DNA from 2 places in the Janthinobacterium sp. PAMC25594 genome. Region 1 is predicted to be linked to the other one. Evidence: predicted binding sites of a transcription regulator. Region 1 holds the regulator's gene; the other holds the start of a gene.
What was found. The regulator FliA, encoded in region 1, starts transcription of late flagellar genes. The targets are predictions, from matches to a motif close to CTAAAGTTTNNNNNNNNNNNGCCGNTA.
Positions count from the first base shown of each region.

Region 2: the regulator FliA is predicted to act here: its motif matches at 1,457-1,483, upstream of KY494_RS11975 (DUF5610 domain-containing protein).

Region 1 is NZ_CP080377.1:5,359,893-5,365,893, forward strand. It holds gene flhF (flagellar biosynthesis protein FlhF) at 1-71, shown strand, start outside; gene KY494_RS24050 (antiactivator of flagellar biosynthesis FleN protein) at 64-927, shown strand; gene KY494_RS24055 (RNA polymerase sigma factor FliA) at 972-1,703, shown strand; gene KY494_RS24060 (flagellar motor protein) at 1,685-2,431, shown strand; gene motD (flagellar motor protein MotD) at 2,448-3,221, shown strand; gene KY494_RS24070 (translation initiation factor Sui1) at 3,272-3,634, shown strand; gene KY494_RS24075 (hypothetical protein) at 3,708-4,562, shown strand; gene KY494_RS24080 (flagella synthesis protein FlgN) at 4,581-5,048, opposite strand; gene flgM (flagellar biosynthesis anti-sigma factor FlgM) at 5,057-5,365, opposite strand; gene flgA (flagellar basal body P-ring formation chaperone FlgA) at 5,476-6,001, opposite strand, start outside.
Region 2 is NZ_CP080377.1:2,636,012-2,642,012, reverse strand. It holds gene sbcB (exodeoxyribonuclease I) at 1-1,409, opposite strand, end outside; gene KY494_RS11975 (DUF5610 domain-containing protein) at 1,555-2,184, shown strand; gene KY494_RS11970 (GGDEF domain-containing protein) at 2,186-3,151, opposite strand; gene KY494_RS11965 (HPF/RaiA family ribosome-associated protein) at 3,415-3,792, opposite strand; gene KY494_RS11960 (DUF1345 domain-containing protein) at 3,988-4,653, opposite strand; gene KY494_RS11955 (MFS transporter) at 4,696-5,946, opposite strand.

The sequences.
Region 1 (6,001 bases):
CCGAACTGCCGCTGTTGATGGCGCAGGCGGCCGCCCGCAACAATGAAGCGCGCGGGGTGCGCCTTGGCTAATTTCGATTTCGACCAGGCCGAAGGCTTGCGCCGCATGCTGGCCGGCCCGCAGCCGCGCGTGATGACATTTTTATCGGCCACGCCGCAGGACGACAAGGGCGCCATGCTGGTCAACCTGGGCGCCTCGCTGGTCTACGGCGGCAATGACGTGCTGCTGCTCGACGCCAGCGGCGGCAGCGATGGCGTCGCCGCGCGCCTGGGACTGGCGCACGGCGCCAGCCTGCGCGACGTGGCGCGCCAGCAATGCGGCCTGAACCAGGTCATCCACCAGGTGCCGCAAGGCTTCGGCGTGGCCAGCCTGGGCGCGCGCAACCACCTGATGGACAGCATGGATTATGCGGGCGCGGACGAACTGCGCCGCCTGGGCAAGACCTTCGAGGTGCTGGCGCGCCAGAGCGGCATCGTGCTGGTCGACGGCGTCATGGCCGACGAGGGCGATTGCTTCCCCGTGCCGCTGATGGCCTCGTCCGATATCGTGGTGCAAGTGTCGACCAGCGCCACTTCGATCAAGGCGGCGTACTGCCTGATCAAGCGCCTGAGCCAGGAGTTGGGACGCCGTCCGTTCGGTATTCTTGTCACCGGCGCTTCCGAATCCGAGGCAAAAGTGGTATACGATAATATGGCGCAGGCGGCGAGCCGCTACCTGGCCGTGAAACTGACTTCGATGGGATCGGTGCCTGCCGATGAGTATCTGCACCGCGCGGCGCGTCTGGGCCGCAGCGTGGTCGATGCCTTTCCGCTGGCGGGAGCCTCGGTGGCGTTTCGCGGACTGGCCGAGCGACTGGCCCGTTCCGCGGCGCCGGTGCTCGGTGGCACCTTGTACCAGACGGGGAGTCCGCATCAGTTCAGCGTCTGAATCCATCATCAGCACACGATAGCAGTTAAAACAATAAGCAGCCTATGTACACGGTCAAAGGGAAATCGAACAAGGACTATTTGCTGACGGAGCACATTCCGTTGGTGAAGCGTCTGGCGCACCATATGAAGGCGAAATTGCCGCCTTCGGTCGAGGTCGATGACCTGATCCAGGCCGGCATGATCGGCCTGCTCGACGCCATCAGCCGCTATGAAGAGACGCATGGCGCGCAGTTCGAGACGTATGCCGTGCTGCGCATCCGCGGCGCCATGCTCGACGAATTGCGCACCAGCGACTGGCTGCCGCGCAGCATGCGCCAGAACATGCGCAAGATCGAAGAGGCGATGAGCACCTTGCAACAGCGCCTGGGACACCCGCCGACGGAGTCGGAAGTGGCGAAACTGCTGAAAATGTCGCTGGTCGATTACCAGGAAATGCTGGGCGACGGCGGCGGCCACCAGTTGCTGTACTACGAAGACTTTCATGACCCGGACGGCAATGACAGCTTTCTCGACCGCCATTGCGTGGACGAGGACAGCGACCCCTTGCGGTCCCTGCTCGATACCGATTTCCGGCAATCCGTGATCGATGCCATCGACGCGCTGCCGCCACGCGAGAAAATACTCATGGGCCTGTACTACGAAGAAGAGCTGAACCTGAAGGAGATCGGCGCGGTGATGGGCGTGTCCGAATCGCGCGTCTCGCAGCTGCATACCCAGGCCGTCGCGCGCCTGCGCGCAACCTTGAGGGAGCTGGCGTGGACTGGTCCAGCGTAATCGGGCTGGCGCTGGCGCTGGCGGGCCTCCTGGTCGGCCAGGCACTGGAAGGCGGCAAGATGGCCTCCCTGCTGCAGCCGGCCGCCTTTGCCATCGTCATCGTCGGCACCTTCGGCGCCGTGCTGCTGCAAACGCGGCTGCGCACCTTCGTGCGCGGCCTGGAAATGCTGCGCTGGGTCTTCCTGCCGCCAGCCGACACGCGTGCCGCGCTGGCGCGCGACATCGGGCAATGGAGTTTGACGGCGCGCCGCGACGGCACGCTGGCGCTTGAACGCCTGATGGAAAACACGGCCGACCGCTTCAATGCCAAGGGGCTGAGGATGATCGTCGACGGCATCGCGCCCGACAAGCTGCGCCAGCTGCTCGACGTGGAAATCTCCGCCTACGAAATGGCCGAGCGCCAGGCCGTCAAGGTGTGGGAATCGGCGGCCGGCTATTCGCCCACCATTGGCATCCTGGGCGCCGTGCTGGGCCTGATCCACGTGATGGAAAACCTCACCGACCCGAGCAAACTGGGCAGCGGCATCGCCGTGGCGTTTGTCTCGACGATTTATGGCGTCGGCCTGGCCAATCTGCTGTTCCTGCCGGTGGCGAACAAGCTCAAGGCCATCGTCTCGCGCCGCGTGCTGCAGTATGAAATCACGGCCGCCGTGCTGTACGACATCGCCACGGGCGACCACACGCGCATCATCGAAGAGCGCGTCGCCAGCCTGCTTCACGAGCACTGAGCGAGCATTGACCATGATGCGGCGCGCGCGCAGGAAGTATGACGAGGAACCGGACAACCAGGACCGCTGGCTGATCTCGTATGCCGACTTCATCACCCTGCTGTTCGCCTTTTTCGTCGTCATGTATGCGATTTCGCAAGTCAACGAAGGTAAATACCGCGTCTTCCAGAACGCCATCGGCCAGGCCTTCAGCCTGGAAAAGGGCGCGCCGCCCATCATCATGGAAGCGCCGCAAGCGATCCCGCTGCCGAATCCCGCCCTGAAACGCCGCACGGAAGCCATCCGCCGCGAGCGCGAACACATGACGCGCCTGGCGCAGGACCTCACGTCCACCCTGGCGCCGCTGGTCAAGGAAGGCAAGGTGCGGGTCACGCAGACGAGCCGCGGCGTGAGCGTGGAAATCAATGCCAGCGTGCTGTTCGACCCGGGTGCGGCACGCCTGACGATGGAGTCGGACCAGGCCTTGCGCGCCGTTGCCGTGCTGCTCAAGGATGACACGCACGACGTGCAGGTGGAAGGACATACGGATGTCCAGCCGATCAGCAATTCCAATTTTGCCTCGAACTGGGAATTGTCGGCCGCGCGCGCCAGTGCCGTGGTGCGCCTGTTCATCGCCAGCGGCGTGCAGGCGTCGCGCCTGACGGCCGTGGGCCACGCCGACAACATCCCCGTGGCGCCGAACGCCACGCCGGAAGGGCGCGCGCGCAACCGCCGGGTCGCCGTGACGATTTTGTCGGGCATCCCCGAGACGGTGACGGAAGTGCCGACGGCGCCGGCGCCGGCCAACTGAACCCTGCCGCTTGGTACAATCGCGGCCTTCTCCCTTTTTATCTCTTCCTCATGAAAAGCAGCTCCCTGGGCGGTCTCGTCTACTCCACCGAAACGGGCCGCATGTGTCCCGCCTGCCGCCAGCCGCTGGCACAATGCGCGTGCAAGGCGCAAGCCAAGGCGGCACCAATCGGCGATGGCGCGGCGCGCGTGTCGCGCCAGACCAAGGGCCGCGGCGGCAAGAGCGTCACCGTGGTGAAAGGCCTGGCGCTGGACGCCATCGCGCTGGCCCTGCTGGGCAAGCAGCTGCGCGCGCAATGCGGCTCGGGCGGCACCGTCAAGGATGGCGTGATCGAAGTGCAGGGCGACCATGTCGACACCATCCTTGCTGCGCTGACCAGGCTGGGTCACCAGGCGAAAAAAGCCGGCGGCTGATTGCCCGCGCCGCGTGCGGCATGCCGCCGCGCACCTGTGGTAACGTGCATTTCCTTTTATGCGCCACCTCATCATGAATAGCAAACTGACCGGTATCGCCATCGCCGCCGCCATCGCGGCAGCGCTGGCGCTGGCGTACTGGCCTGCGCCCGACGGCGGCGTGCCGGAAGCGGGCGTCGCAGCCGCCAGCGCACCGCCGCGACGCAGCCTGGAATCGTATATGCATATCGATGCCTCCGTTCCCGCGGCCCAGGCGCCTCTTGTCGTGTCCCTGGCGCGGCGGCTCGAACGCCTGGCCGCCAGCGGCAGGGCGCAAGACGCGTATGCGGCCTACAATCTGCTCGACGATTGCATCGTCTTCCAGCGCGAAAGCCGCCTGCCGGGGCTGGAATTCGAGCTGGGACGCGAGATGACGCCAGAAGAAAAAGCCGCCCAGCAACAGCTGTGCGCGGGGCTGACGCAGCGCCAGCGCGACGACCGCCTGGTTTACCTGGCCACCGCCGCGAAGGCGGGCGTGCCGGGCGCCGCCACCCTGTTCCTGTCGGAAGGCCCGTTCGGCGACCGCAGTGCGCTGCGCAACCGTCCCGACGATCCGCTGGTGCAGGCATGGAAGCGGCAAGCCATCGCCCAACTGACGGCGCAGGCGGACGAGGCGGAACTCTCCAGCGTCGCTACCCTGATGATGGCCTATCTGCGCGACGGCGAAGTGGTGCGGAAAGATGCGCCGCAAGCGTATGGCTACCTGCTGGCCCTGCGCCTCGTCTACGACGATATCCTCGCGCCCGGCGTCACCAATCCGTATCAGGATGAATACTGGCACTGGCTGCAGGACGAGCTGACTCCGGCGCAGCAGGCCGCCGCCGCAGCGAAGGGACAAGCCATCGCTGCGAAATTTCGCCAGCACACGGGGCGTCCCGCGCATGGCTGAACGGGCAAGTAAGGGAAACTAGCCGATCACCACGCGCCGGCTGGCCGTGTTGGTCATCGGTTGGCCGCTGGGGCCGTAGAAATTGCCGCTCTGGGCCGTGGGGCGCATGGCGTTCAGGGCGCCTTGCGTGTGCAGCATGTGCTTGTTGACGAGCAGGCTGTTGAGCCGGTTCTGTTCTTTCGCTTCGCGCGTGGTGTCGAGCAGGGCTTTCCACAGGGGCGCCGCTTCGGCTTCGCTGGCGCTGATCAGCCAGTCTTCCATGCCCGCTTCGGCGGCCGTGAAACCGACTGTCGCCAGCGCCTGGTGGCGTTGCGCCGCCAGTTGGCTCAATTGTCCGACGAGTGCCGTCTTGCGCGCCGTGAGCTCCGTGATTGCATCGATGTCAGCCGCAACCAGATGCCGCTGTTCTTCTTTCATCAATGCCAGCAATGTGGTCATGAGCTGTTGCTCGTCGCGCAGGCTGGAAAACGGAGTCACTGATTGCATGAGGGAACCTATCTATTTCGTGAGTGCAGCAAGTCCTTGACTGTGTCGAGGAGACCGTCCGCCACTTTTTCAGAGTTGACCTGGAACTGGCCGTCGGCGATCGCCAGTTTGATGCGTTCGACTTTTTTCGTGTCGAACACGGCGCCGCTGCCGGCAGTTGCACTGGCCGCTAATGCCTGTCCTTGCGGCGACAGGCGTACATTGTCCGACGTCGTCGGGGTTGCCTGGGCTTTCTCGGCATTCCGGGCGCCGGAGGTATTGGCGGGCGCCACCGGCAGGCCGGGATTGCTTTTAATGGTGTTATCGGTAATTTTCACAGCGTGATCCTCGTCTGGTCGAAGTCAGGAAACTCCGGGATATGACTTCTTATCGGCATCTTATCCAGGAACTTTAGTGCGCCAGACTACAATATCGCTATCTATCCGTGTTAAAAGGCGACCTCCACCATGCCGCCCGCGCGCGCCACGCCGCTGATCTGCTGGCCGCTCTGCGTGCGTACCTGCACCGTCTGGCCATCGCCGGCGCTGCCGATGGCGCGTCCTTCTGATGCCACCTGGAAACCGTTGCCACTTGAAACGACGCGCACCAGCTGGCCTTGCATGACCACCGGCTTGCGGCGCAGGGTGTCGAGGCGCATCGGCGTGCCTGGCGGCAAGGAAATATTCGTGCTGGCGCCCACCACCTGGGCCATGTCGGTGGCGATGCCTGCCGGCAATGCGGCCAGGTCGCCCTGCATCGTCACCAGCTGGCTGGCGTCGATGGCTTGCCCTTGCGCCAGCGGCACGGCGCTGGCCACGTAGTCGCCCACGACGGCCACGTTGGCCTGCAAATAAATGGTCCAGTTGGAGGGCGCCGTGCAGCGCACGCCCACCGTGGTCTTGCCCCAGGCGCGCGCGCCCGGCGCCATGAACGCTTGCGGCGCGGGGCAGGCGGCCAGGTTCAGGCGCGGATCG
Region 2 (6,001 bases), 2.7 Mb from region 1:
AGTTCACCGAGAATCTCTTCTCCCCGCTCATCGACGGATTCCGACAGCACGTCGATTTCCGTAAACAGCATTTCGATGGTGCGGGCACCGCCGTCGCCGTCGAACAGGCGGGCGGCGCGGTGCTGTTCCCAGCGCAGGCTTTCCGCTTCGCTCAGGGTTTGCGGGAAATTGCGCGCGCGATAGCGGAACAGCAATTCCTGCAGGCGCTCGTCGGCAAACGAGGGGCGGGCCGTGGCCAGCCTGGCCGGCGTGTCGCGGCGCAGCGATTCGAGCAGGCGGCGGTCGTCGTTGCTGACGAAACCGTTGTACAAATCCTCATCCACGTCCAGCGCGACGTTCGCGCCCGGACGCTGGAACACTTCGGCCCAGATGGCGTCCATGTTCGGCGCCGTGGCAGCCAGCTGGGCGTTGACCTTCGCCGCATCCACGTCGATGCCCCATTGCGCGGCCATGGCGGGCGACAGGGTCTTTAAATTGCCGACCAGCATGGGTGACTTGTTCAGGTGCACGCTTTTCACGGGCAGGCGCGTCATGCCTTCCGGCATGGCTTCCTTGCGCGCGAACAAACGCGTGCGGATGGTGTCGGCGTCCAGGCTGAACAGTTCGCGCGGATCGTAGGCGCAATCCCAGACGAGAATTTCATTTTTGTTGCTTGGATGCGTGGCCAGCGGCCAGACGATGCCCAGGCAGCCCCGTTCGGCGGGGAACATGCCGGACACGTGCAGGAAAGGCTGGCGCTCGCCAGCGGCCAGGTGCATGCCCATTTCGCTGGCGACCCGGTCCTTCTTGTGCAGGGCCAGGCAGAATTCGAACAGTTTCGGCTGTTTTTCGCGGATCAGGCGGGCCAGGGCGATGGTGGCGCGCACGTCGGACAGCGCATCATGCGCCGCTTCGTGGGCCAGGCCATTGGCCTTGCTCAAGTGTTCCAGCTTGAAACTGGTCTGGCCATCGTCGCGCTTTGGCCATTGAATGCCTTCCGGGCGCAGCGCGTGCGTCATGCGCACCACGTCGAGGATGTCCCAGCGGCCGCAATGGTTTTTCCATTCGCGCGCATACGGGTCGATCAGGTTGCGCCAGAACAGGAAACGCGTGACTTCATCGTCGAAACGGATGGTGTTGTAGCCGACGCCGATGGTGCCCGGTTCCGAAAAGGCCGCTTCGATGGTGGCGGCGAACTGGTGCTCCGGCACGCCCAGCTGCAAGCATTGCTGCGGCGTGATGCCCGTGATCAGGCACGCTTGTGGATCGGGCAGGAAATCATTTGCAGGCTGGCAATACAGCATGATGGGTTCGCCGATCTCGTTGAGTTCGGCATCCGTGCGGATGGCGGCGAACTGGGCCGGGCGGTCGCGGCGCGGCTGGGCGCCAAAGGTTTCGTAGTCGTGCCAAAGGAAAGTCTGGGTAGTCATTGATGTCGTTGCTTAATTGGTTATCTGGGCCGCTCAAGGAGTCGCTGCTACAGTTTTCTGAAAACCTGCCGATACTACACGAGAGGATGGTCATCACCGCGTTTCCCGCATGGTGGCATACATTGTCCGTTCAAGGAGGTCTATCGTGTCAATTCCCATCGCCGCAAGCGGCAATTCCACCCCTTCCGTGACTTCCGTCAGTACGGGTGTTGCCGGCAAGGACGATAAAGTCCAACAAAAGGACGGCGTCAACACTGAAATGAGCGTGAACGACCGCACCAAGCTGCAGTTGAATGCCTCCATCATGCAGGCGTCGCTGAATGTCTCGATCGGTTCGGAAAACGAGCCGCTGGCGCTGCTGTACAAGACGGCCATCACGAATATCAATGAAGCGCTGAAGGGCCAGTACGGCGACGATGCGATCCAGAATGCGGCCTCGCAAGACAATAGCGCCGAAGCGACGGCGAGCCGCATCGTATCGCTGTCGACGGGTTTTTTTGACGCGTTCAAAAAACAGAATCCCGGCCTGGACGACGATACGGCCCTGACCAAGTTCATGGACACCATCAGCGGCGGCATGGAAAAAGGCTTCAAGGAAGCGCGCGATATCCTGGGCGGCTTGAAAGTGCTGAATGGCGATATCGCCGGCAATATCGACAAGACGTACGAGCTGGTGCAGAAGGGTTATGCGGATTTCATCGCCGCGCACAGCAGCAAGAAGGACGACGCCGCCAAGCCGGATGCGGCCAAGCCGGCCGATAGCAAGGCTGCCTGAGCTACAGCATGACCCGGTTGCGGCCGCCAGCCTTCGCGCGATACAAAGCCGCGTCGGCCGTGGCGATCAGCGCCTCGTCGTCCTGTTCGGCCGCCAGGCTGGCCACGCCGAAGGAACCCGTGATGTGCGGCAGCGCGCTGCGCATGTCGGCGAAGATGACGGCCTGCTGCATGCGCTCGCACAGGCGCTCGGCCACCCGCAGGGCCACGTGTTCGTTGGTATCGGGCAAGATCACCATCATTTCCTCGCCACCATAGCGCACGGCAAAATCCGTGGGCCGCAGCGCTGCACCCAGCACTTGCGCGGCGATGCGCAGCGCCTGGTCGCCCGCCTGGTGGCCGTGCGTGTCGTTGAAGCGCTTGAAATGGTCGAGGTCTATCATCACCAGCGACAGCGGCGAGCCGCTGGCGTGGGCCGTGATGATCATGTTCGGCAGCAAATCAGTCAGCCAGGCACGGTTGTACAGGCCCGTCAGGCTGTCGACCATCGACAGCTGGCGGTAGAATTCGCCCAGTTTCTGACGCCGGCGCAGCAGGGCATTGGCGGCGCGGATGCGGAAGGACAGCAAGCGCAACAGGTTGCGCGCCAGGCCGTTCGATTGCTCGATCAATTCCCAGACGACGGCCGCGTCGATCACCAACAAGTCGGTTTCTTCCAGGGCGGAAATGGCGGCCAGGTTGCTCGCTTCATCGAGCACCGATTGTTCGCCCACGCTTTCGCCGGGCAAGACCTTGCTGACGGTGCCGTCATCCATGCCCGTGTGGGTGTCGGCCGCCACGGCCAGCGAGCCGCGCAGGACGATGTACAGGCTGGTGCCCTGGCTGTCGGCAATGGCTTCGCCCGCTTCGAGGCGCATGACGGGGCAGGGCGCCAGCATGGCGGCCGTCTGGCTGTCCGCAGCATCGCTAAATAGCTGTAAATCGCCGATGTTGCAGCCTGAAGCGCCGAAGTTACCGATCTGTTCCACAATCACACTTTCAAAAAGCCGGTGCGCGCGAGCAGAGGACCGGTGTCTTCATGATAGCGTAAAGCGGCCTTGGCTGTAACGGCAAAGGCTTGCTTGATGTCACTTACTGTGGGAAATACGACAATTATTTCATTGCCGTGTCAGTAAGCTGGAATGCCGCTGGTTCTGGCATTGTTGTTGCCGCGCGCGAAAGGCGGGGCGGATGTGCAAAGGCAGCCTTGAACGGCTGCCTTGGTCACTGAAGAGTGCTGCAGTGGGGGAAGTTACTCGGCGGTTTCTTCCGCTTCAGCCGTATCGATCACGGCATTCTTGCCGGTGGCGTGGCGCTTGCTGTCTTGCAGGCGGCCCAGGGCGCTATCGATGGCGCGTTTCAGTTTGTCGGTGGCGCCGGCAACGGATTGATGCACGGTGGCGTTCTGTTCGGTCACGGCAATCGGTTGATAGCCAGCAACGCGTGCTTCCATGACGCAGCGGATATCGTCGGCGCCGCCTTTCGGGCCATTCGTGTCGCTGATGTGGACTTCGATGCGGGTCAGGTTGTCGCGGAAGCGGTTCAGTGCGCTTTCAAGTACGGATTGCACATGTTCGTTCAGTCCAGCGGTGTTGGCGATGGTGCTGTCGGTATGAATATTGATTTGCATATGCTTACTCCTGTCAATTCAAAAAAAACCCATCTCAGGCGTGCTGCGGCCTGGTTGTTGCTTCATGCACATGACCTCTGTGCATGGAACTTATCTTACTCCTCTTTCCAGTATTTCAAGAGAGTGCGCACGATTAAGATGAGCTTAACCCTTCAGCCAGGTCAAGTTTCCTTCTGGAATCTTTTTTCCTGCTGTTTATCCATTGATCAAGCCGGCGGCAATATTGATGGACAGTCCCAGCACGACCAGGTTGAAGAAAAAGCTCAGCACGGATTGCCCCAGCACGATCTGTCGCATCAGGCGCGTCTGCACGCACACGTCCGACGTTTGCACGGCCACGGCGATGGTGAAGGCGAAATACAAAAAATCCCAGTAATCGGGGTTCTGCTCGTCGTCGGGAAACTTCAGCGGGCGCAGCGCGGGGTCGGCCTGGTAATACAGGTGGGCATAATGAAAGCAGAACAGGGTGCCGACGAGGAACCAGGAGCCGACCAGGGTGAGGATCGTCAAGCCGTAATGCAGCGCGCGCTCGTCCGGCGCCATGTCTTTCATCGAAGACAGCTGCGAGACGATGGCCACCAGGCTCATCACGGATGCGACGGACAGGGCCGACAGCACCGTGGCCGCTCGCTCATCCTGGCGCGCCGCCATGGTTTTGACCTTGTGGTGGTTGGCGCGCATCATCATCCAGGCCATCGTCGCCAGGTAGAACCAGACGGCCACGTTCCACGCCGTCAGCAAACGCGTCATCTGTTGCCAGGACGAGGGCAGCAGCAGGCCGGCCGCCACGCCGATGGCCGTGGCCATGCTCAGGTGGGGGCGGCTGCGGATGAAGCTGTGCAAGGGAAACGTGATTTTCATGGTGCAAGTTAGTCAGTCAGTGGCAATAGCGCATCTTAGCTGTTAGCTTGCGCTTGCGGTGGCCGTTCTGGCGGCCGCTTCCTTTTCGTGGTGGGGGAAGCGGTCCATGCGCGACAGCACGGGGAACAGCACGGCCCAGATGCCCGTCACGGCCAGGGTGGCGGCGCCGCCGAAGAGCACGGCGCGCACCAGGCCGAACCAGCCGGCCGTCAAGCCCGATTCGAATTCGCCCAGCTCGTTCGAGGCGCCGATGAAGACGGCATTCACGGCGCTGACCCGGCCGCGGATCTCGTCGGGCGTCTCGAACTGCACCAGCAGGTGGCGGATGTAGACGCTGACCATGTCGCCGGCGCCCATCAGGAACAGCGCCGCCAGCGCCAGCGGGAAATAGCTGGTGCTGCCCAGCACCAGGGTGCCCAGGCCGAAGACGGCCACGCCGCCGAACATCCAGGCGCCCACGCGGCGCGTGATGGGAAAGATGGCCAGCGCGATCGAGCACAGGGCGGCGCCGGCGCCCGGTGCCGTGCGCAGCAGGCCCAGGCCGCTGGGGCCGATATGCAGCACGTCATGCGCGAGCGCCGGCAGCAGGGCCGTCGCGCCGCCGAACAGCACGGCAAACAGGTCGAGCGAAATGGCGCCCAGCACGATGGGTTTCGACCAGACGAAGCGCAAGCCTTCGAGCAAGGTGTGCCAGCTGACGGGTTCGCGTTTCACCACTTGCGGTGCGGGCGTGGTGGCGCGCATCAGCAAGACGGACACCACCAGCAGCGCGGACGAAATCAAATACACCACCTTGGGGCCGAAGTAATACAGCAGGCCGCCCAGGGTAGGTCCCAGGATGATGGCCACGTGCGAGCTCGACGAGCTGAGCGCGACGGCGCGGCTGAAGTGTTGCGTGGGCACCATGTTCACCAGCACGGCTTGCGTGGCCGGCATCATGAAGGCGCGCGCGCTGCCGAACAGCACCAGCACGGCAAACACGGGCCAGACGATGGAAATATTGCTTAACGTAAACGCCAGCAAGGCCAGCGCGCAGGCCAGTTGCGCCGTCAAACACCAGGCGATGATGTTGCGGCGGTTGTAGCGGTCGGCCACGTGGCCGGCCGGCAAAATCAATACGAGGAAGGGCGCGAACTGCGCCAGGCCGATCAAGCCCAGGTCGAACAGGCTGCCCGTGATCTGGTACACCTGCCAGCCGATGGCCACGCTTTGCATCTGCACGGCCACGGTGCCCAGCACGCGGGCGGAAAGGTAACAAGCGAAATTGCGGTGACGCAGGATGGCGAGAGACATGACATTTCCAGGAAACAGCGGGGTGAGGCGGTGCGGCAACGGATGCCGCGCCAGC